Regions from separate parts of the Ensifer sp. 1H6 genome, predicted to be linked through region 1. Evidence: predicted binding sites of a transcription regulator. Region 1 holds the regulator's gene; the other holds the start of a gene.
What was found. The regulator LexA, encoded in region 1, represses DNA repair genes until DNA is damaged. The targets are predictions, from matches to a motif close to TGTTCNNNNTGTGTTCNG.
Positions count from the first base shown of each region.

Region 1 (10,283 bases):
CCCGGGCAAACGCGAGTTGTTCGCGACTGATGGTCAGGCCGGTGACCTTGCAGCCGATCTCGGTCGCCGCAAATTCTGCAAAACCGCCCCAGCCGCAGCCGATCTCAAGCACATGGTCACCGGGCCGTAGATTCGTCGCCTCGGCCAGTGCCCGGTATTTGGCAGTCTGGGCCGACTGCAGATCGTTGGCGCCGCTAGCGTAAAGTGCCGACGAATAGGTCATGCTCGGATCGAGCCATTCACGGTAGAAGGCGTTGCCGAGGTCGTAGTGGGCAGAGATATTGCGCTGTGCGCCCGTCCTGGTGTTGGCATTGCGCCAGTGGAGGAATTTTTCCACCAGCCGCATCAACCCGCGCGCCCGGTTAGGGAATCTGTTGCCGATGTCTGCGTTGACAAGGAAAAGCTCGAGAAAGGCGCCGACATCGGGGCTGTCCCAATCGCCGTCTATATAACTTTCCGCGGCGCCGATGGTGCCACCGGTGATTGCCCGGTGCGGAAGATTCCAGTTGTGAAGTGTCACGGCGGCGCATGGCCCCGGCACCTTTCCCTTGACCAGCAGCCGCCGACCGTTGGGCAAAGCGAGCGCCAGCGCGCCGGCCTCAAGGTGAACGAGGCCGCGCAGGACCATCTGGGCCTTGAGCGGAAAGTCCTTCAGCACCTGCGAGAGATTTTCAGTCGAAAGGTGCTCGGCGTTGTCGAATTCGGCAAAGCAGGCTTCTGTATCATGCATAAACCACCCTCCGGCAATCGTTGCATCCGTAACGTGAGCCTAGCGATAATCCTGCGAGAGGCCAACCATGGATTTGTACCGGTGGCGGCGCGGTTGTAGCGATTTTTTAGGTTCTGATTTCCTGAAACGCGGCCAACGCGCGGTCGCGCGCGAAGGCGTGGTCGACGATGGGGGTGGGGTAGGAGACTCCAAGCTCGATGCCGGCGGCAGCCAGTACTGCCGAGGGGGCCGAGAATGGTCGATGGATATAACGCGCCTCGAGATCAGCGAGCTCCGGAACGAAACGCTTCACATAAAGCCCCTCCGGATCGAATTTCTCGCCCTGGAGCACCGGGTTGAAAATGCGGAAGAAAGGCGAGGCATCGGCGCCGGACCCCGCCACCCATTGCCAGCTTGCTGCGTTCGAGGCCGGATCTGCATCGACCAGCGTGTCGCGGAACCACGCCTCTCCGCGTCGCCAGTCGATCAGCAGGTCCTTGATCAGGAAGGAGGCGACGATCATCCTGACGCGATTGTGCATGTAGCCGTGGCGCCAGAGCTGCCGCATGCCGGCGTCGACAATCGGATAGCCGGTCAGGCCCCTTGTCCAGCGGTGGAACTGTTCGTCATTGTCCAGCCAGCGAAAGCCATCAAAACGACGATCGAGGTTTTGACGGCCGAGATCCGGATTGTGAAACAGCAGATTGTAGGAGAACTCGCGCCAGGCGAGTTCCTTGCGGAAAGTGACGACATCGTCCACCGGCGTTTCCGTCAGGCCACGCGTGACCTGCCAGATCTGCGCCGGAGAGATTTCGCCGAAGGCAAGATGCGCAGAGAGCATGGACGTACCTTGCGCTGCAGGGACGTCCCGCTCAGCCTTGTAGCCGGCAAGGGCATGTTCAACGAATTTGTGCAGGCGTTCGGCAGCGGCCTGCTCGCCCGGCGTCCAGATTTCGGCGAACGTCGATGCCCAGTCCGGCCGCGTCGGCAAGAGCTTCCACCGTTCAAGCTCCTCGGATGCCGGCCACCTCACAGGCGCTCTGATCATTTCCGGCGTCTCAATCGGCGCCGCCGGCTCGCCGCTGGCCTCAAGCGCACGCCAGAACGGCGTGAACACGCGATAAGGGCCGCCACCCTTCGTGAGGAGCCGTGTCGGCTCATGCAACAGTTGCCCTGCAAAGCTGCTGACGGTGAAGCCGCGTTCAACGAGCGCTTTCTTCAACGGCGCATCGGTTCCTATTCCGCTCGGGTCGTAGCGGCGATTCCAGAACACGGTCGTCGCGCCCGATTCCCGCGCTATCTCGGCGATCACATCCAACGGCGCACCGGTCCGCAGGATAAAGTCGGAGCCGTGTGCCCGCAGCGATGCCCGCAATGCCTGGAGCGAATGGTGCAGCCACCAACGCTGCGCGCCACCAAGCGGCCCGTTGCCGCTTTCCTCCGGTTCATTGATGTAGATCGGAATCACCGGTCCACCCGTCTGCGCCGCGGTGGCAAGTGCCTGATTGTCTTGAAGGCGCAAATCTCGACGAAACCAGACCAGAATCGGCGTTGTGGGATTTGCGCTCATGACATTCCCGGGGGCGAGGAAGGAGGAAGGCGTCGCCGGCACCATAGCCGCAAAATGAAAAAGAGCCATTCGGGCGTTACCGCGAATGGCTCTTTAAAAACTGGCTCCCCGGGCCGGATTCGAACCGGCGACCTGTCGATTAACAGTCGAATGCTCTACCGCTGAGCTACCAGGGATCATCTGCGCGGCGTGTCCTGCAGAAGTGAGGCTGCTAATACAAATGCTTTTCCGATTTGCCAAGCTGTTTTTTAAAAAAGTGAGAAGTTTTGTTGCGAGCCTGTGGAGAAGCCCCCAATTGTGGGAGAGGCAGCCGGATAGGGAATGATGCATAAAAACAGAAAACAGACGCATTTCGGCATAGACCCGCACACACGGCAGATCGTGCTTGGCAAATGGCGCCTGAGGCTGCCGGAATCACCACTGCTGCGCATGCTGGTTGGCGGGCTGCTGATATTCGGCGGCTTTCTCGGCTTTCTGCCCGTGCTCGGATTCTGGATGGTGCCCTTGGGCTTACTCATCCTCTCGCACGATATTCCTTCAGTACGCCGCCGCCGCCGAAGGTTCGCAGTCTGGTGGGCGCGCCGACGCAACGGGACGGGGTCTTCGAAGGAACGATGATTCGTTCGCGAGGGCGATCCTCGCTTCGACAGGGCGCCACAAGCTCACGCTACACGGAAGCCGAGCCTATTCGGCTCCTTCGTCGGCGACGATGTGGCGGCGGCTCCAATCGAATGAAAGTCATGGACCGCCGCGTCCTCCCGACCGACTTGTGCGCAAACTCCCGCATTCGGGCTGTCGTTGAAAACCATTCGGCAACGGATCGGCAGCATAATGCCGCCCGGATTAAGGATGGGGCGGAATGGCTAAGACCACGACAAGCCGCGGGCGTCGCCGCGGCAGCCGGACAAAGAAAAAGGGCGGAATGCTGCCCTGGTATCTCGCCGCGGTGCTGACAGTCGGCGGCGTTGTTGCGTACGACCACCGTGGACAGTTGCGGGATCTGCCGGGCGTTTCGGATGTGTTCGCATCGGCGCCCAAGTCGACATCCACATCCAGGTCGGACGATCGGCCGAAGGCGCAGGCCCGTGTCGCCATGCCCTCGGCTACGCACAAGACGAAGCCTGTCGACGGACCGATACCCGCAGTCAATGTCGGGTTGGCCGCACCGACACCCGTCGAGCGCCCGATCGCGCAGCCCACGGCCGTCGAGCCCCAGGCGAATCAGTTCTATTTCTGCGGTACCCGCAACGACAATTGCGTCGTCGACGGCGGAACATTCCGCTACCAGGGCGAGGAGATCCGTGTCGCCGACGTCGATGCACCGCGAATCAAGCAGGCGAGTTGCGATAGCGAACGTGCCCGCGGCTTCTACGCCAAGCAGCGATTGCGCGAGTTGCTGAACGCCGGCGAGTTCAGGCTGATCGAGGCCATCGGCAGGAGCGACGACAAGAACAGCGAAAAGCTGCGCGTGGTGATGCGCGACGGCCGCTCTCTCGGCGCCGTGCTCGTATCGGAGGGCTTGGTTCGGCCCTGGAAGGGACAGCCCAAGCCCTGGTGTTAGACGGTGCTCGGCGTCATCAGAGAGAATGATGAGGGCCGGAAGCGTGTAGCCGTCTAAGTTATCCACCGAGCGCGATATCAATACCGATTATCAACCCCAGAGCCGATAGTGCCAGAAAGAACACAACAAGAGAGCTTGCTAGAAGCAGCTTGATGGGATTGGCTCGGAAATCTGCCTTAAGGTTCGGGAAAATTGGCGACATGTCCAATCGGCCGGTCACCGCGAGCTGGAATAGACGCCAGATTGCGACCGCAATGCACATTCCACAGAAAACTACCGTCAGTATGAGCTTGGGTAGATGATCAACTCTGGATTCAACGTCCAATTCCCTGAAGAATCTTGGTGCAAGGTAGCTTTACCGTGAAACGGTGTACAAGGTAGCAGCGCCCCGCGACGTCGGAAGAAGGGTTGGACGGAAGATTCGGGCCGTCTGTCGAAATGGTAAATCCATCCAATTGCCTCGTGTCGGACGCTGCCGTATAGCGCCCGCCGCCTGTCGTCGAAGGGGTTCGCGGCGATCCGTTATGGGGCCGGATCGGTAAGCCTGTGGAAGAGTTGGAGAAAGATGGAATTTCAGAAATGCCTGAGGACGTTTTTCAGAAATCCCCTCTTGCGCTCTTTCTATATTCATTCTAAACGCTCGCCACGACTTGATAATCTCAGTCGATGAGGCCTCGTGGCGGAGTGGTGACGCAGAGGACTGCAAATCCTTGTACCCCGGTTCAATTCCGGGCGAGGCCTCCAAAGCCACTCCTAAGTAGTTGAATTAGTTTCGCTATTTGGACTGCAGGATTTCATCTGCTGCCACACATTCTTCTTGGTGTGGCAATTGGTTCCCGTTATCTCCCTCTTCGACGTTCGATCCAAGCAGCAGATTGCCGATTCCATCCCCATTGCTTCTGGCAACACTCTGCCTCGTCAAGCGCGCCCGTTCGCGTTCCGCGAGTAGATCTTCGACGTCTTGGCGGCGCAACGAACGCCCCCCTCATTCAGGGTGCAGCAGTTTGAACGGCTGCGGCCGGCGTCCTGCCAGCCGCGCCTGTCGTCACTCCGCCGGGATAAACTTGAGCGTTCCTGCGAGCCTTGGGCCGGTCGATCCCTTCGTGTCCATCGGGTGGTTGATGCCGTCGTTCACCGGTAGCTCCTCGAAATCGAATGGGCTTATGCCTTCAAGGCACGCGGCGTTGACGCCGTAGAAATCCGGGTTCGCGCGCGGCTTGTGGAATGTGTAGATGCCGCACTTCGAGCAGAAGTAATGCTCTGCAGCCTTCGTGTTGAACTGATATTTGGTGAGTGCCTCGCCGCCGGAGAGAACCGTGACCCCGTCCTTGGCGGCAGAGACGGCAACCGCGCCCTTCAACTGGCAATAGGAGCAAGTGCAACGGCGGGCGGTGCGGAGGCCGCTCTTCAGTTTCACATTGAAGCGAACCGTTCCGCAGTGGCAGGCTCCGTCAAGGTTCTGAACATCGAGATTCATCCAATCATCCATCTGATTTTGAAGCGCATTTGATGAGCTTTCTTATGAGGTGGGTTGCTTGTGCTCAAGCGCATTCGGGGGCAGTCTCAATCCAGAGGACCGCACTCCCGTTGAGGCCGTTCGTTGTAGGGCCATCAGCCGATTGGGCTCAGGCGCGGGGTACGAGGCGTCTCGTCGCGCATCGGGCACATATTCAGACCAAGTGCCCGATACGTGCGCCAGCACGCTTTCGTGCTCCACGTCGGGGACGTTCCGCGGCCCGAGCCGATGCGTCGCAAGAGCGCTCGGCCAACGGATCGTGCGGAGAAAAAGCCTACGGCCGTTCGCATCCGTCCTGCATCATCCGCGCGAGGAGCGAACAGTCCGCGTCGCACCGTTGCCTTTCTTGGGTACGAACCTAGTTACCCATACCGTACCCAAGCGAGGAATTGCTGAATGAACCGTAATGGGCTCTATCTGATCATTGCCATGCTCGCCGTCGCCGTCATTGGTCTCGGCGCCTATGTCTACCGCGAGGAAACAAAACCGACCGGCGTAGAGATCAAGATTGGCCAGGACGGGGTTTCCGTTCAGGAGAATTGAGCGCCATCGGCCACACGCTCAACAGGTTTGGCAGCGGCGAATGCCGCTGGCGGTCGACGCCCCACGCGAGGTTCAAGGCGAACGCAGATCCGAAGGCGGTCGAAATACCGGCCATCGGTGGCGTAAGCGGCCGCGTGCTCGTTGCGAGCGTCAACGAAAGTGTGACGTAGATAGGGCGGGCGAGCGCGTGATTCAGCCCCTCGCACGATGAAAGCAACAAGTCACCCAGCGCCTGCGCGATTGGCTAAAGCGGTTCTCCGTCAATAGCAGCCCGATTGTCGAAAGTGAAACGCTGTGCGTGCCTGCGCAAAGGACATGCTGCCGGCACGCAGGTACGGTTTTCGGGGGGCAAGGAACATGGGCCAATGCGGCGCGTCCAACACGCGCAGCGAGGCTGCCCGCATCGCAGCCAACCACTGTTTTCAAAGCGCAATTCGACCGGGCTGCGCTTGCCCGCCAGTTTGCGAACGTCCGCAGTCGCCAACGACATGGCCTTGCGAGGACGCGCCCCGAAATGGTGATTCGGTCACTATTGTCAGTGCTGAAAATATTGTCTCTAGACAGAACTGGGAATGAATATCCCAACAGCGCGACCCGTATAGGTAGTGTCAAACAAAGCCAACAATGGAGGAAAAGACATAAAATGAAATATAAGATCGCCCTGACTGCTCTTGCCATTCTTGCCGTAACGACGGCCACCGCAAGCGCTGAGGATCTCGTCTTTCAGCTTAAGAACAAGACGAATGCCGTTTTGACGAACTTCTACACATCGCCGGTCGGTGTTGATCAGTGGGAAGACGACGTCTTCGGGCGGCAGGTGCTTAATCCGGGCGAAAGCATGGAAATTACCATCGCCGACGGACGTGATGTCTGCAAATACGACATGCGCTTTGAATTCGAAGAAGGTTCCGGTCTCGACACGACTGAAGACAAGCAGGATCTCTGCGAGTTGGGCGAGTACTCGATTCACGAGTAAAATCCGTCGAGCGTGAAAAACACTCGATCCGAAAATCTCCGTCTCGCTACCCTATGTGGCGAGACGTTGAAGTAAGAGAGCGGCTGGCCGGCATGAAGGCGGCTAGAGCGTTTCCGGTTTAAACGGAGTCACTAGGCGCTCTATCTATTTGTTTTTACGCATTTCCTGGCGGAAAACCGCTCCGCACTTTTCCTCGAATTGCGCTGGCGTGAGACGGGCTTAGTGGTAGCGGCGGATCAAGCCGACGAGCTTGCCCTGAATCTTGACCCGGTCAGGCCCGAAGATGCGCGTCTCATAGGCCGGGTTGGCGGCCTCTAGAGCAATTGAAGCGCCCTTGCGCCGGAAGCGTTTCAACGTTGCTTCCTCGTCATCGACTAGTGCCACGATGATATCGCCGGGATTGGCCGTGGTGGCATTGCGGATGATCACCGTATCGCCATCGAAAATGCCGGCCTCGATCATCGAATCACCCTTCACTTCAAGGGCGTAGTGCTCGCCGCTGCCGATCATATCGAGCGGCACGGTAATGTCGTGGGTGTTGTTCTGTATCGCCGAGATCGGCACGCCGGCGGCAATGCGGCCCATCACTGGAACCGACACGGAGCTGTTGTCGGCAACCGGCAGCGTTTTCGCCGCGGGGGCAGGGGCGGGCGGTTTGCCAAGGCTACCCTCGATGACGCTCGGCGAAAACCCGCGACGGGGCTGCGCGCTCGCAGCATAGGCTTCCGGCAGTTTGATGACTTCGAGCGCTCGGGCGCGGTTGGGAAGCCGGCGTATGAAGCCGCGTTCCTCGAGCGCTGTGATCAGCCGGTGAATGCCCGACTTGGATGCCAGGTCGAGTGCATCCTTCATCTCGTCGAAGGACGGCGGTACACCGGACTCCTTCATTCGTTCATGGATGAAAAGAAGCAATTCCTGTTGCTTGCGGGTCAGCATGGCAAGTCGCTCCAGAGGCGTGAAACAAATCAAGAACAGACACTATCTGTTCCATATGTGTTCCGCAAGTGCCTAAAATTCTGTGAATGTTGGTTCAATCAAGCGCAGATTGACCAACTCGTCGCTGCACGCGCCGCGCGAGGCTGATATGCCTCCTTCCGTTTATGGAATGAGGGTTTAATGACGAAGCTGATTCAAATCTTGCTGACCATCGTTGTCGCCGCGACCGCGATCCTTGGGTTTCGCTGGTATCAATACGTGGATAACAAGCAGAGCCCGTTTGACGAAGTTGGTATCGCGTTGAATGCGGCGATGCCCGGGCCGCTCAATCAATGGGGTTGTGACCGGCTGAAGCTGACATTTGGCAACGGACACCCGCCGCACGGTTGCGCCGCGGCCGATGGGACGCAGTGGAAATAGCCTGCCATCAAGGGATCAGCAGAAATATCGATGGGCGATCTGCTAGAGGAGGCCTGAATCAGGCCGGCTGCGTCGCGGAGCAGGCGTCCTCGAATTCCTTGACGGTTTCCGCGGAGTTGTCCTCCGGCAGCACAGCGTCGGCCGCTTCGGTCGCGACCGGCGTGTCGCCTTGATAGACGAAGGACTGGATGTAGTAGGCGATCGTTCCCTTCCAAACGTTCCGGCCGTCTATCTGCTGGCAGGGCACGGCCGTTTCGAAGTCGGCTTGCAGGTCGTCGACCGTGGCAGCGCTGAGGGCGATGTTAGGCGATGCGATAATCGAGGCGATAAGCAAGGCTGCAAGCACGGTGAACGTCCACTAGATCAGAGGTGGCGGCGATGGTTTGGTTAACGATGTGAACCGTGCTTTCGTTCCGAAGTCCAGCAAGCATGCCGGGCACTGTGCCGTGTTCAACAGTTCTTTGCGAAAGGCGAGCACTGGTGCTCAAGCTGTGGCAATGAAGGCACAAAGATTGGCGTGAGGTGCGTTGGCGTTTTCGATTTTCCGGCGCCCGCCTCAAAGCGTGGCGCTGGCAGCTGATCAACAATACCCGCCGCAAATGCTTCCGATGATGTTGGACGCCGTAATGGAGTGCGAGTGGCCAGCGGCATCCGCCTGTAGCGATCTTCGCATCTCCAGCCAAATACATACGACGTTCAAACGCGCTACGAAACCGGCATCTGACCGCGGGTGCTCGACCAGTCGCGCCGGGATGTCGCGGAGACGTTGCGCACCCCAGTTCGACTGGCCACTGACGGATATCTCTCTCATGTCGTTAGTTCGAGAGGTTAAAGCCGACCGTCTTACTTCTTGTCTTTCTTGCCCAGGGAGAAACTGCTGCCGGCCAGCTTCACCTGTGAGCCTTCCGTCACAACGGCGGCTTTGACAGTCTTGTCCTTCTTTGGCTTTCTAACCTCGCGGTTACTTCGCACTTGACCTTTTGCCATGATCGTCTCCTTGGAAGGTGTGCCGGGGAACCCTGCATGGGCGCCGAATGCCGGCAAACCAGCCTGCATTGATACCGCCGTAAGTCAATGACGGTGCCGGTGGATCACTGTTTTGCCGGCGTTGCGTCGCGCATTCGTGCCCGGTGTCCGGGCACTGCGATGATAACGTCGCTTCGGTCACTTACCGTTGCGCCCCTGGGATGCTGTCGCAGGCCCTATGACGGCAGCAACTTCGGTTATCTTGTTCGCCGGAAATCCGGCGCGTTCCGAATGTTCGCGAATGACGTCGGCGCTTGATGCCTCGTGGACGCAGTAAATCTTGTCGCCGGCGACATAACTGGTGATCCATGTATATGGTACGCCAAGATCGGCGACGACAGCATTGGATTTTGCCGATAATGCGCAAAGGTCGTCCTGGTTGAGCTTGTCGGCCCCTGGGACGTCGCGTTCAATGATGTAGGTGGGCATCGTTCAGTTCCTCGGTTGTTGGAGGACTGAATATCAAGAATATCTAATATAATTGAAGTCAATACTTTCCACCGGTGATGCGGCGATTCACGACGATTTCCCTGGAAGTATAGGATCAAGCAGCGGAAGGGGCTCCACCGGGACTGGCGTCCGATCAAACGATGGGCGCCTGTATCGCCCCGCGATCACAATATCTCGCGGCCAATAGCTCTATGCGACTGAAATCGCGCGGCCGGGGATGGGAGCGCGCGATGCGCTCCGTCCGACACGCGTATACTAGCGCAAGTTAGTAGCTGAGCCGGAAACCGCCGGGACTCGCCGCAGACGGATCGGGTACAGGTGTTGGACCTTGCCACTGCGCATAGGTCGTGTTGCTGCCGCCGGTGCTTGCGCATCCGGCAAGTGCAAGAAGCGCGAGAAAAGCGGCTGTCGTCAAATATTTAAGAGGCATGGTTTTCTCTAGTTCTGGGAGATCGCCCAGGGCTCGATGGGCCGGAATCAGACTTTCCCTCAAATTATCTGGGATGGCAAGCGGGTCGAGCCACCGCCTTGCAAGCGCCGTCAATGCTGCGGCTATGATCGGGGAATACTCGCAAA
Region 1 covers NZ_MOAI01000002.1:18,455-28,737, forward strand. The annotation lists gene BKP54_RS02970 (cyclopropane-fatty-acyl-phospholipid synthase family protein) at 1-730, opposite strand, end outside; gene BKP54_RS02975 (deoxyribodipyrimidine photo-lyase) at 837-2,279, opposite strand; tRNA gene BKP54_RS02980 (tRNA-Asn) at 2,381-2,455, opposite strand; gene BKP54_RS02985 (hypothetical protein) at 2,604-2,897, shown strand; gene BKP54_RS02990 (thermonuclease family protein) at 3,139-3,840, shown strand; tRNA gene BKP54_RS03000 (tRNA-Cys) at 4,511-4,584, shown strand; gene BKP54_RS03005 (GFA family protein) at 4,886-5,317, opposite strand; gene BKP54_RS34880 (hypothetical protein) at 5,753-5,899, shown strand; gene BKP54_RS03010 (hypothetical protein) at 6,543-6,875, shown strand; gene lexA (transcriptional repressor LexA) at 7,095-7,811, opposite strand; gene BKP54_RS03020 (hypothetical protein) at 7,992-8,231, shown strand; gene BKP54_RS03025 (hypothetical protein) at 8,290-8,577, opposite strand; gene BKP54_RS03030 (hypothetical protein) at 9,075-9,287, opposite strand; gene BKP54_RS03035 (DUF4242 domain-containing protein) at 9,396-9,686, opposite strand.

Region 2 (10,283 bases), on a different contig from region 1:
ATGGCAAGAAGTGGGTGGTGCACTTCAACGCGCCGCGCTAGATCTGTGTGACGCCTTTTCATGCAGCCTTTCAGACGCCGGAGGCATGCAGCGGAGAAAGCGCCCAATTCGATTGCGCATCCCGACTGGTCGATTTGACCGACAGCGGCCGCGCAGAAAGCGCGAGCAGACCCATGAACGCACTAGGACAGACCGGCAGCCAGCAGATGACGATGCGGACCTGGGCGCTTCTCGCCCTGCTTGGGCTCATCTGGGGCGGATCGTTCTTCTTTGCCCGTGTCGCCGTCGCGCACGTGCCGCCGTTCACCCTGGTGTTCCTGAGGCTCGGCCTCGCCGCCCTGGCGTTGCATCTCTACATCCGCAGGCGTTTCGGCATCTATCAGGCGCTCGCCAGCCGCTGGCGCGAATTCCTGCTGATGGGCCTGATCAACAACGCCATCCCACATGCCTTCATCTTTCTCGGGCAAACCCAGATCGGCGCCGGCTTGGCGGCGATCCTGAATGCAACCACGCCGGTCTGGACCGTGATCATCGCCAACATGGCGACCGACGACGAGAAACTCAGCTCCGCCAAGATCGGCGGCTGTTTGCTCGGCCTCGCCGGCACCATCGTGCTCATCGGGCCAAGCGCCATCGCCGGGCTTTTCGGCAACGCCAGCAGCGTGCCGCTCTGGGCGCTGATGCTGCCGGTGCTTGCCGCCGTCAGCTATGGCCTGGCGGCAACCTATGGCAAGCGCTTTCGCGGCCTTGCCCCGCCGGTCACCGCGGCCGGCCAGTTGACCGCCTCGACGCTGATGATGCTGCCGGTCGCAGCCCTCGTCGATACGCCCTGGGCCCTGCCGATGCCGCCGCTTGACGCGACGCTTGCCATCCTGGCGCTGGCGCTCGTCTCCACCGCCTATGGCTACATCCTGTTCTTCCGCATCATGGGCGAAGCCGGCGCCACCAACGCCTCGCTGGTCACGCTTCTCGTCCCGCCAAGCGCAATCCTGCTCGGCTATCTCTTTCTGGGTGAGACGCTGCAGCCAGCGGATGTGGGCGGTATGGCGCTGATTGCCGCCGGCCTTGCCGTTTTGGACGGCAGGATCTTGCGGATGAAGCGCGCCGCATAAGAGGAATCGAACAAGCCGGATACGGCAGAAAGCGTGCCCTTTAGAAGCACTCACGCACGGTTACAAGCGTTTACATTAACCTTCCGGCAGTGATTGTGAAAAAAATGTGGCGGCATAAAATGCGATTTAATTTCAAAACATTAGCCCTGTTGACAAGGCAATTGTGATCACGCGTTTTCGCACTGCAGCACAAGTTTCCCTTTCAAGCGCCGTTAATTCGCCCTATGTTTTAACCGTCAGCGCAAGGAGGGTCTTCGATGGGACTTACACATTCGTTGAATGTCCTCATGATTAGTGCAGCGTTCGTATTCGTGGCCACAATGCTCTTCATCTGAAGTCAGGCCGCTGAGAGTCCAAACCGAAATAGGGACTTTAATTTTCCGGAAATCCAATTTGCGGCAGAAATTTTTGGGCTAGATCGACAAGAGCAATCTGCCCCGACGCTGCAGGAAAAAAGAAAGCGCATGAAGGACACCTTCATGCGCTTTCGCTTTTTCGGATTGTTTTGCGTTCTACGCCGCCGCACCGGCAAACGCCTTCAGCGAGATATCCTCGCCCCGCGACGCCTCGTCCGCACGCTCGAACCCGACGAGATCGCAGACGGCCGTGATCAGCGGCGAACGGTTCATCGTATAGAGGTGGAAGTCCCTGACGCCGCGGCGGGCAAGATCGACGATCTGCTCGGCAGCAATATGCGTCGCCTCCTTGAAGCGCTCGGCCGGCTGGCCTTCCAGATGCGAAAGGCGGGTGACGATCACCTCCGGCACGCTGGCGCCGCAAAGACCGGCGAACTTCTGCACCTGACCGAGATTGTTGATCGGCAGGATGCCGGGCACGATCGGGATCTCGATGCCGGTCCGGCGGACGCGCTCGAGGTAGCGCTCGAAATCGTCGTTGTCGAAGAAGAACTGGGTAAGCGCCCGCGTCGCGCCCGCATCCACCTTGCGCTTCAGCATGTCGATGTCAGCCGCCACATCAGGGCTTTCCGGGTGCTTTTCCGGATAGGACGACACAGAGATTTCGACGTCACCACGATCGCGAAGCGCCCGCACGAGGTCGGAGCTGCTCTCGTAACCACCGGGAAAGGGCTGATAGGTGCTGCCGATGCCGCCCTGCGGATCGCCGCGCAATGCGACGAAGTGCCGAACGCCGAAAGCGAGAAATTCGTCGATAACAGTGTCCACCTCGGCCTTCGGCGCGCCGACGCAGGTCAGGTGCGCGGCCGTGTTGGCAAAGCCCTTCTCCTCGATCATCCGTCTGACTGTTGTCAGAGACCGCGCCTTGGTCGAACCGCCGGCCCCATAGGTGACAGTGACGAAGGCGGGACAAAAGACCGAGAGATCTTCCGCAGTCTGAAAGAGCTGTGCTTCCATCTCGTCGGTCTTGGGGGGGAAATATTCGAAGGAAAGCCGCAGATTGCCGCGCTCGGCGGGATAAAGCGTCTGTGCCGTCATTCTCAAATTCCCCCTGCTTGCATGCGCTGATGTGGCGCTTCGCTCTCCTCGACGGCCCGCTGATCGCGCGCAAGCCAGATCGTCACCGTCAGTTTTCCTCCGTCCGTGCCTTCCGGCGACAGATCGGTCGTCTTTTCCAGGGCGAGCCGGCCTTTGCCAGCCAGTCGGTCATCGCCTGATGCGAGAAGCCAAGCCGCGCATGGGCATGCTCGTCGCGTAAGTGCTCCAGCCCGTGCGGCGCAAAATCGATGATCACCAACCGCCCGCCCGGCGTCAGCATGCGTGCCGCCTCAGCGATCGCCGCTTCCGGCTGATCGAGGAAATGCAGCACCTGGTGGATGGTGACGAGATCGAAGAACTGGCCATCAAGCGGCAAGTTGAAGATATCGCCGTGGCGGATCGACGCCTTGGTGATGCCGGCGCGGTCGAGATTGGAGCGGGCAACGGCCAGCATGTCGCGACTGGCATCGATGCCGATGCCGCGCCGATAGAGCCCTTCGAACAGTTGCAGGATGCGCCCTGTGCCGGTGCCAAGATCCAGCAGGCTCTCGACCGGCTCGTCGCCAACCATGTCGCGCAGTGCCGTCTCCACATCCCGCTCGCTGACATGCAGGCGCCGAAGCTCGTCCCAGCCGGCCGCGTTGCGGCTGAAATAGGCCTGCGCCTTTTCGGCCCGCGCTTTCTTCAAGGTGACGAGCCGGGATGCATCGCGCGACAGAACTGCGTCGTCGCCGGTGGCGGATGCAAGCATCGCCCTGACCAGCGACACGCGGGCGCCCTCCTGGCGAAGGCGGAAATAGGCCCAGGCGCCTTCCTGATAGCGGTCGACGAGTTCGACCTCGGCCAGGAGCTTCAGGTGCCTCGAAATGCGGGGCTGCGATTGTCCGAGAATTTCGGTAAGATCAGTGACGGTGAGATCCCCAGCGGCAAGCAGCGCGAGAAGGCGCATGCGGGTCGGCTCACCCGCAGCCTTCAGCACATCCACCAGCGCGTCGAGACCAAGCTCTCTCTGATCCGCCATATCATTCCCCATCAACACATAAAGATATGTTTATGTGATTTGCGGATGTAGCGCAAGCGGATTTGCGCGAAGAGACCAAACTATGCCGCTCCAGGAACAGGATTTTCCACCGTTTCGACACGCAAACGGGCGAAGCTTGCGCTCCGCCCGTTGACGATGCCTTTGCGGCGTGGCGTGCCACTGACCCTGCCCTGCGCTCTCCGCCTCGCGGCCCGCTCCCGCCCTTGACCGCGGATGCCCACAGTCTCAACGCAGCGCAATGTGGACGACGCATCCAAAGAAGCGGTTTCAACGAGAGGGCCAGCGGCAAGGGTCACGCACCGCAGCGTCCATGACGCATTCTATGGAATGGTTGGCGGGAGAGCGTATCGCCCGAACCAGCCATCGGTTCGGGATACGACATATGCAAGCAGGCGGCTGAGACTGGCGCGAAACGAGACGGGGCAGGATGCCGCAACGTCAAAGCTGTGGCATGCCTTCTCCCTTAAATCGTTTCCGAGCCAGGGCTGAAAGCACGTCACCCAAAGGTGCGCTGCGGTTTTGCGATAACGAAATGTGCAAAACCAGAGCTTACGGCGCAGCAAGCGAATCCTGGAAATCGCTACGCTTTGAGCGGGGCGCACGTCGCGCAAGCCGAGGCTCACGCGACGTGCCAGAGTGTTAGCGCGTCAGGCGCTTGTAGGTGACGCGCTTCGGGTTGACCGAATCCGGGCCGAGGCGACGGATCTTGTCCTTCTCGTAGTCTTCGAAGTTGCCTTCGAACCATTCGACCTGGCTGTCTCCTTCGAAGGAGAGGATGTGGGTCGCCAGACGGTCGAGGAACATGCGATCGTGGCTGATGATAACGGCGCAACCGGCGAAGTTTTCCAGCGCGATTTCAAGTGCCGCCAGCGTCTCGGTGTCGAGGTCGTTGGTCGGTTCGTCGAGCAGCAGCACGTTGCCGCCGTTCTTCAGCATCTTGGCGAGGTGAACGCGGTTGCGCTGACCACCCGAAAGATTGCCGACCTTCTGCTGCTGGTCGCCGCCCTTGAAGTTGAAGGTCGAGCAATAGGCGCGCGAGTTCATCTCGTATTTGCCGAGCTTGATGACTTCGGCACCACCGGAGATTTCTTCCCAGACGGTCTTGTTGCCGTCGAGCGCGTCGCGGCTCTGGTCGACATAGCCGAGGTGCACGGTTTCGCCGATACGGATCGAGCCGCTGTCGGGCTGTTCCTGGCCGGTGATCATGCGGAAGAGCGTCGTCTTACCGGCACCGTTCGGGCCGATGATGCCGACGATGCCGCCCGGCGGCAGCTTCAGCGACAGGCCGTCGATGAGTAGGCGGTCGCCGTACCCCTTGGTGACGCCGTCCATTTCAATGACCACCTGGCCGAGACGCTCGCCGACCGGGATGATGATCTGCGCGTCGCCCGGACGCTGGTTTTCAGCGGCGTTGACCAGTTCGTCGTAGGAGCGGATACGCGCCTTGGACTTGGCCTGACGGGCCTTCGGGCTGGATGCGATCCATTCCTGCTCGCGGGCGATCGCCTTCTGGCGGGAAGCCTCTTCGCGGCCTTCCTGCTGCATGCGCTTGGCCTTGGCGATGAGGTAGGCCGAATAGTTGCCCTCGTAGGGAATGCTGCGGCCGCGGTCGAGTTCGAGGATCCAGCCGGTGACGTTGTCGAGGAAGTAGCGGTCGTGGGTGATCATCAGCACGGCGCCGGGATATTCGCGCAGGTGCTTTTCGAGCCAGGCGATCGTCTCGGCGTCGAGGTGGTTGGTCGGTTCGTCGAGCAGCAGCAGGTCCGGCTGCGACAGAAGCAGCTTGCAGAGCGCAATACGGCGCTTTTCACCGCCCGAAAGACTTGTGACGTCTGCATCACCCGGCGGGCAGCGCAGCGCTTCCATGGCCATTTCGACCTGGCTCTCGAGATCCCACAGGTTCTGGCTGTCGATGATGTCCTGAAGCTTTGCGCCCTCTTCCGCCGTCTCGTCGGAATAGTTCATCATCAGCTCGTTGTAGCGCTCGACGATCGCCGTCTTGGCGGCAACGCCTTCCATGGCGTTTTCGAGCACGGTCTTGGTCGGGTCGAGCTGCGGCTCCTGCGGCAGGTAGCCGATGGTCGCACCTTCGGCGATCCAGGCCTCGCCGGTATATTCCTTGTCGAGGCCGGCCATGATGCGCAGCACCGTCGACTTACCGGCACCATTCGGGCCGAGGATACCGATCTTCGCGTCCGGATAGAACGACAGATGAACGTTCTCCAGGACCTTCTTCGCGCCATAGGCCTTATTGAGCCCGGCCATATGATAGATGAACTGACGTGCCATAAAAGAATGCTCCGCATGGGAAGGAAATTTGCCCGCTATGTAGGCGAATTAGTGCAAAGGGGCAATCGCCAAAGGCGTTTGCCCCCGCCTATCCCATGCCGGAGCGCCTTGTCAGCCGCTATCCGCGGCCTGCCGCGTCAGCAATGCCCTTGGCACATTTGAACTCCGTCGGCCCCGCCGCCTGGATCAGCGGCGCGAGGCTGGATTTGCCCGAAACGTCTCCCGTCAAGCCGATCGTCAGGCCGGTGATGACGCTGCGTCCCGCGACCGTCTGGCAGCGCATGCGCACCCGGTCGCCGGCCCCTGCGCCGAAGCTCTGGTCGAAAGCCTGCTTGATCGCCTTCTCATCGAGTTCCGAGCCGATACGCGCCCGAAAGAGCGCGCCGACGGCGGACCGGTTGAGCTCGTCGAGCATATGCAGTTGCGTGGCGAAATAGTCGTCGACCGGTGCCGTCTGGCAGGTGCCGCTGCGCAACCATTGGTGACGATCGAGGCCGGATTGAACGCCCGGCATGGCGACCAGCAGCCGCGCCGCCGTATCATCGGCCATGGCGAGCTTCGGCAGATCGAGCCAGTCGCCCTTGCGGTCCTGGGTGCGCATCTCGGCCGCCACCCCGCAATAGCTCTTGCGCAAGGGCCAGAGCCCGTGCAGCGACAGGTTCGTGGCATCGAAACGTTCGGCCGTCTGGTTGGCGAATTCCTTGCGTTGCGGCCGCGTCTCGCAGAAGCCCGGCTGCCAGCTGACGGCAAGCACATATTCCGTGCGGCCCGAGGCGCCTTCCGCCGCGGCATCAACCTTCTCTTGCGCCAAGGCAAACAAGGATGGAGCAAGCAGCATTGCCAGCGCCATCGCAACAATTGTCATTGGACTTGATACCGCTTTACTCCAACATGCCATGACACTCTCCCGATAAAACAAAACGGGAACAAATATCGCTCAAAACGGGAAAATTGGAACTGTTAATTACAGGTCCGCGAAATCGCTTGTGACCTCATGCGTAACGATCAACAAGCAGCGATTGCCTTTCCCCTGTAAATCGATTTGATATCGGCAGAGTCTGACGATTGGTCCGGGAGAAGGCATGTTCGGGCAGGTGAGGACGCATCAGAGCCCGACAGGCGCTATCTTGAACTGGCGCCATTTTCCGGCAGCTGCCGACGCGCGTGGCATTCTTCTTGTCAGCCATGGCCTTGCCGAACATTCCGGCCGCTATGCCCGTTTTGCCGAGGCGATGGCCGGCCACGGCTTTCACGTCTATGCCCACGACCATCGCGGACATGGCGCGACGCGCGCGCCGGATGCGCCGCTGGCCATGTTCTCGAACAGCTCAGGTCTCGACAAGGTGTTTGCCGACATCAGGGCCATGCGCACGCTCGCCACCGCCGCCCATCCGGGCGGCCTGCCGGTCATCCTCTTCGGTCACTCGATGGGCGGGCTGATCGCGCTCAACGCCGCCGAGACCGATCCAGGTCTCTACGATGCACTCGCCGTCTGGAACTCGAATTTCCGCCCTGGTATCGCCGGGCGCGGCGGCCAGTTGATCCTGAAGATCGAAAAGGCGCTCAAGGGCTCGGATGTGCCGAGCCCGCTGTTGTCGAAGCTCACTTTTGGCGCCTGGGGTCAGGCGATCAAGGATCGCAAGACCGATTCCGACTGGCTGTCGCGCGACGAGGCGGAGGTGGCCAAATATATCGCCGATCCGCTGTGCGGCTTCGACGCGACGGTGTCGCTCTGGCTGGATCTGATGCGGCTCGCCTTTGCCGGCGCACGGGCCGACCGGCTGGCGCGCCTGCCCGCCGGCCTGCCTGTTCATCTCGTCGGCGGCAGCGCCGATCCCTCGACCGAAAACGGCGGTGCCGTCCGCTGGCTCGGCGAGCGCATGAAGGCGCGCGGAATGACGGATGTATCGGTAACGATCCATGAGGGCATGCGCCACGAGACGCTCAACGAGATCGGCCGTGAGAAGGCAACAGCGGAGTTTGCGGCCTGGTGCCAATCGGCCGTCGGCAAATCTTCTGTCGGCCATTCTGTTGCCGCCAAGGCTGTGGCCGGCAAGAGGACCTGACCCGACATCATCATGGCAGACATGTCCCTCCCCAAGACCTCCAACGCCAATGACCGCATCTCCTTCGGCCTGACGCTGATGGTCCTTTCGGTGCTGTTGTCGCCGCTGATCGACATCTTCGCCAAGCTCGCGATCTCGACAGTACCGTCGGCACAGATCACCGCCGTGCGCTTCATCCTGCAGGTCGTCTTCATCCTGCCGATCGTGCTCGTGCGCGGCAGCCTGTTCGACCTCACCTGGCGCAAGACCGGGCTGCACGCGCTGCGCGGCGGCCTGCTTGTCGTCACCATGCTGTCCTTCATCACCACGCTGAAGGTAATGGAGGTGGCCGACGCCATCGCCATCTTCTTCGTCGAGCCGATCATCCTCACCATCCTCGGCAGCATCTTCCTCAAGGAGACGATCGGCTGGCGGCGCTACACCGCCTGTGCCGTCGGTTTCCTCGGCGCGCTCCTTGTCATCCAGCCAAGCATGCAGGAGGTGGGCCTGATCGCGCTGCTGCCGATCGTCGCCGCCTTCGGCCTGGCGGTGTTCCTGCTGGTGACGCGCATGGTGGCGCAGAATGAGGACCCGTGGTCGATGCAGTTCCATGCCGGCATCTGGGGCGGTCTCTTCTGTCTCGTACTGCTCTGGCTCGGCGAAGGCAGCGGATCTGGTATCTTCGACCCGGTCTGGCCCGAGGGCAACACCTGGTTCTATCTGCTCGGCGTCGGCGTCACCGCCACTATCTCCGGCGTGCTTGGGGTCTATGCCTATCGCTCCGCCCCCGCCTCGGTGCTGGCGCCGCTGCAATATCTCGAAATCGTCTCGGCGACGATCTTCGGCTGGCTCGTCTTCGGCGACCTGCCCGACGCGCTGAAATGGCTGGGCATTTCCATCATCATCGGCTCCGGCCTCTACATCATCTGGCGGGAACGCCGGGTCGACAAGACCGCGAGCATCGCTCCGGTTTCGCCGGCGATCTGAAAACAAGTGATCTGAAAACAAAAGAATGACTATCGGGAGGAAAGCATGAAAACTGGAGGTCAGCTCGTCGTCGACGCGCTCGTCGCCAATGGCGTCAAACGCATCGCCTGCGTACCGGGGGAAAGCTATCTGGCGGTGCTGGATGCGCTCTACGACACCGACATCGATGTCGTCGTCTGCCGCCAGGAGGGGGGGCGCTGCAATGATGGCCGATGCCTGGGGGGCGGCTCAGCGGCGAGCCCGGCATCTGCATGGTAACGCGCGGCCCCGGCGCCACCAATGCGTCGGCGGCCTGCATGTGGCCCGGCAGGATTCGATCCCGATGATCCTGTTCATCGGCCAGGTCCAGAGCGAGGCTCGCGAGCGCGAAGCCTTCCAGGAGATCGAATATCGCCGCGCCTTCACCGAGGTCGCGAAATGGGTCGGCGAGATCGACGATCCCGCCCGCATTCCCGAATTCGTCACCCGCGCCTTCGCGGTCGCGACCTCAGGCCGGCCGGGCCCGGTCGTGCTGACGCTTCCCGAGGACATGCTTACGCGCAGCGCCGAGGCGCCAGCGGCAAAGCCCTACCAGCCGGTCGAGGGCCATCCGGGTCCGTCCCAGATCAAGCAGCTCGGCGCGCTGCTCGAAGGCGCCAAGCGCCCGATCGCCATCCTCGGCGGCACGCGCTGGACGGCTGACAGCGTCGCCGAATTCCAGCGCTTTGCCGAGCGCTGGAGCCTGCCTGTCGGCTGCTCCTTCCGCCGCCAGATGCTGTTCGACCACCTGCACCCCAACTATGCCGGCGATGTCGGCATCGGCATCAACCCGGCGCTGGCAAAAGAGATCAAGGAAGCTGATCTGGTGCTTCTGGTCGGAGGGCGCTTCTCCGAAATGCCGTCGTCCGGCTATACGCTGATGGATGCGCCCTATCCGCGCCAGACGCTTGTCCATGTCCACCCCGATGCATCCGAACTCGGCCGCGTCTATCGGCCGGAACTGCCGATCGCCGCCAGCCCCCGCGATTTCGTCACAGCACTCGAAGGGCTCGCGCCAGCGGCCGAGCCGGTGTGGTCGGCACGCACCAGGGCGATGCATGAAGGTTACCTCAAGTGGTCGACACCGCCGGAAACCGGCCCCGGCGACGTGCGCATGGGCCCGATCATGAACTGGATCGAGGCGAACACACCGGAAGACACCATCTTCACCAACGGCGCCGGCAACTACGCCACCTGGGTGCATCGCTTCCACCGCTTCCGCAGATACGCAACACAGGCAGCCCCCGCCTCCGGCTCCATGGGTTACGGCCTGCCGGCAGCCGTTGCCGCCAAGCATCTGCACCCGGATCGCGAAGTCATCTGCTTTGCCGGCGAC
Region 2 covers NZ_MOAI01000014.1:58,934-69,216, forward strand. The annotation lists gene BKP54_RS17695 (DMT family transporter) at 174-1,112, shown strand; gene metF (methylenetetrahydrofolate reductase [NAD(P)H]) at 1,625-2,566, opposite strand; partial or broken gene BKP54_RS17705 (metalloregulator ArsR/SmtB family transcription factor) at 2,569-3,587, opposite strand; gene ettA (energy-dependent translational throttle protein EttA) at 4,248-5,897, opposite strand; gene BKP54_RS17715 (ribonuclease) at 6,016-6,762, opposite strand; gene BKP54_RS17720 (alpha/beta hydrolase) at 6,980-7,963, shown strand; gene BKP54_RS17725 (DMT family transporter) at 7,976-8,929, shown strand; gene BKP54_RS37115 (thiamine pyrophosphate-binding protein) at 8,975-9,187, shown strand; gene BKP54_RS17730 (thiamine pyrophosphate-binding protein) at 9,135-10,283, shown strand, end outside.
Region 2: a site for LexA is predicted at 6,809-6,826, ahead of BKP54_RS17715 (ribonuclease). Genes of this name have one in related genera too.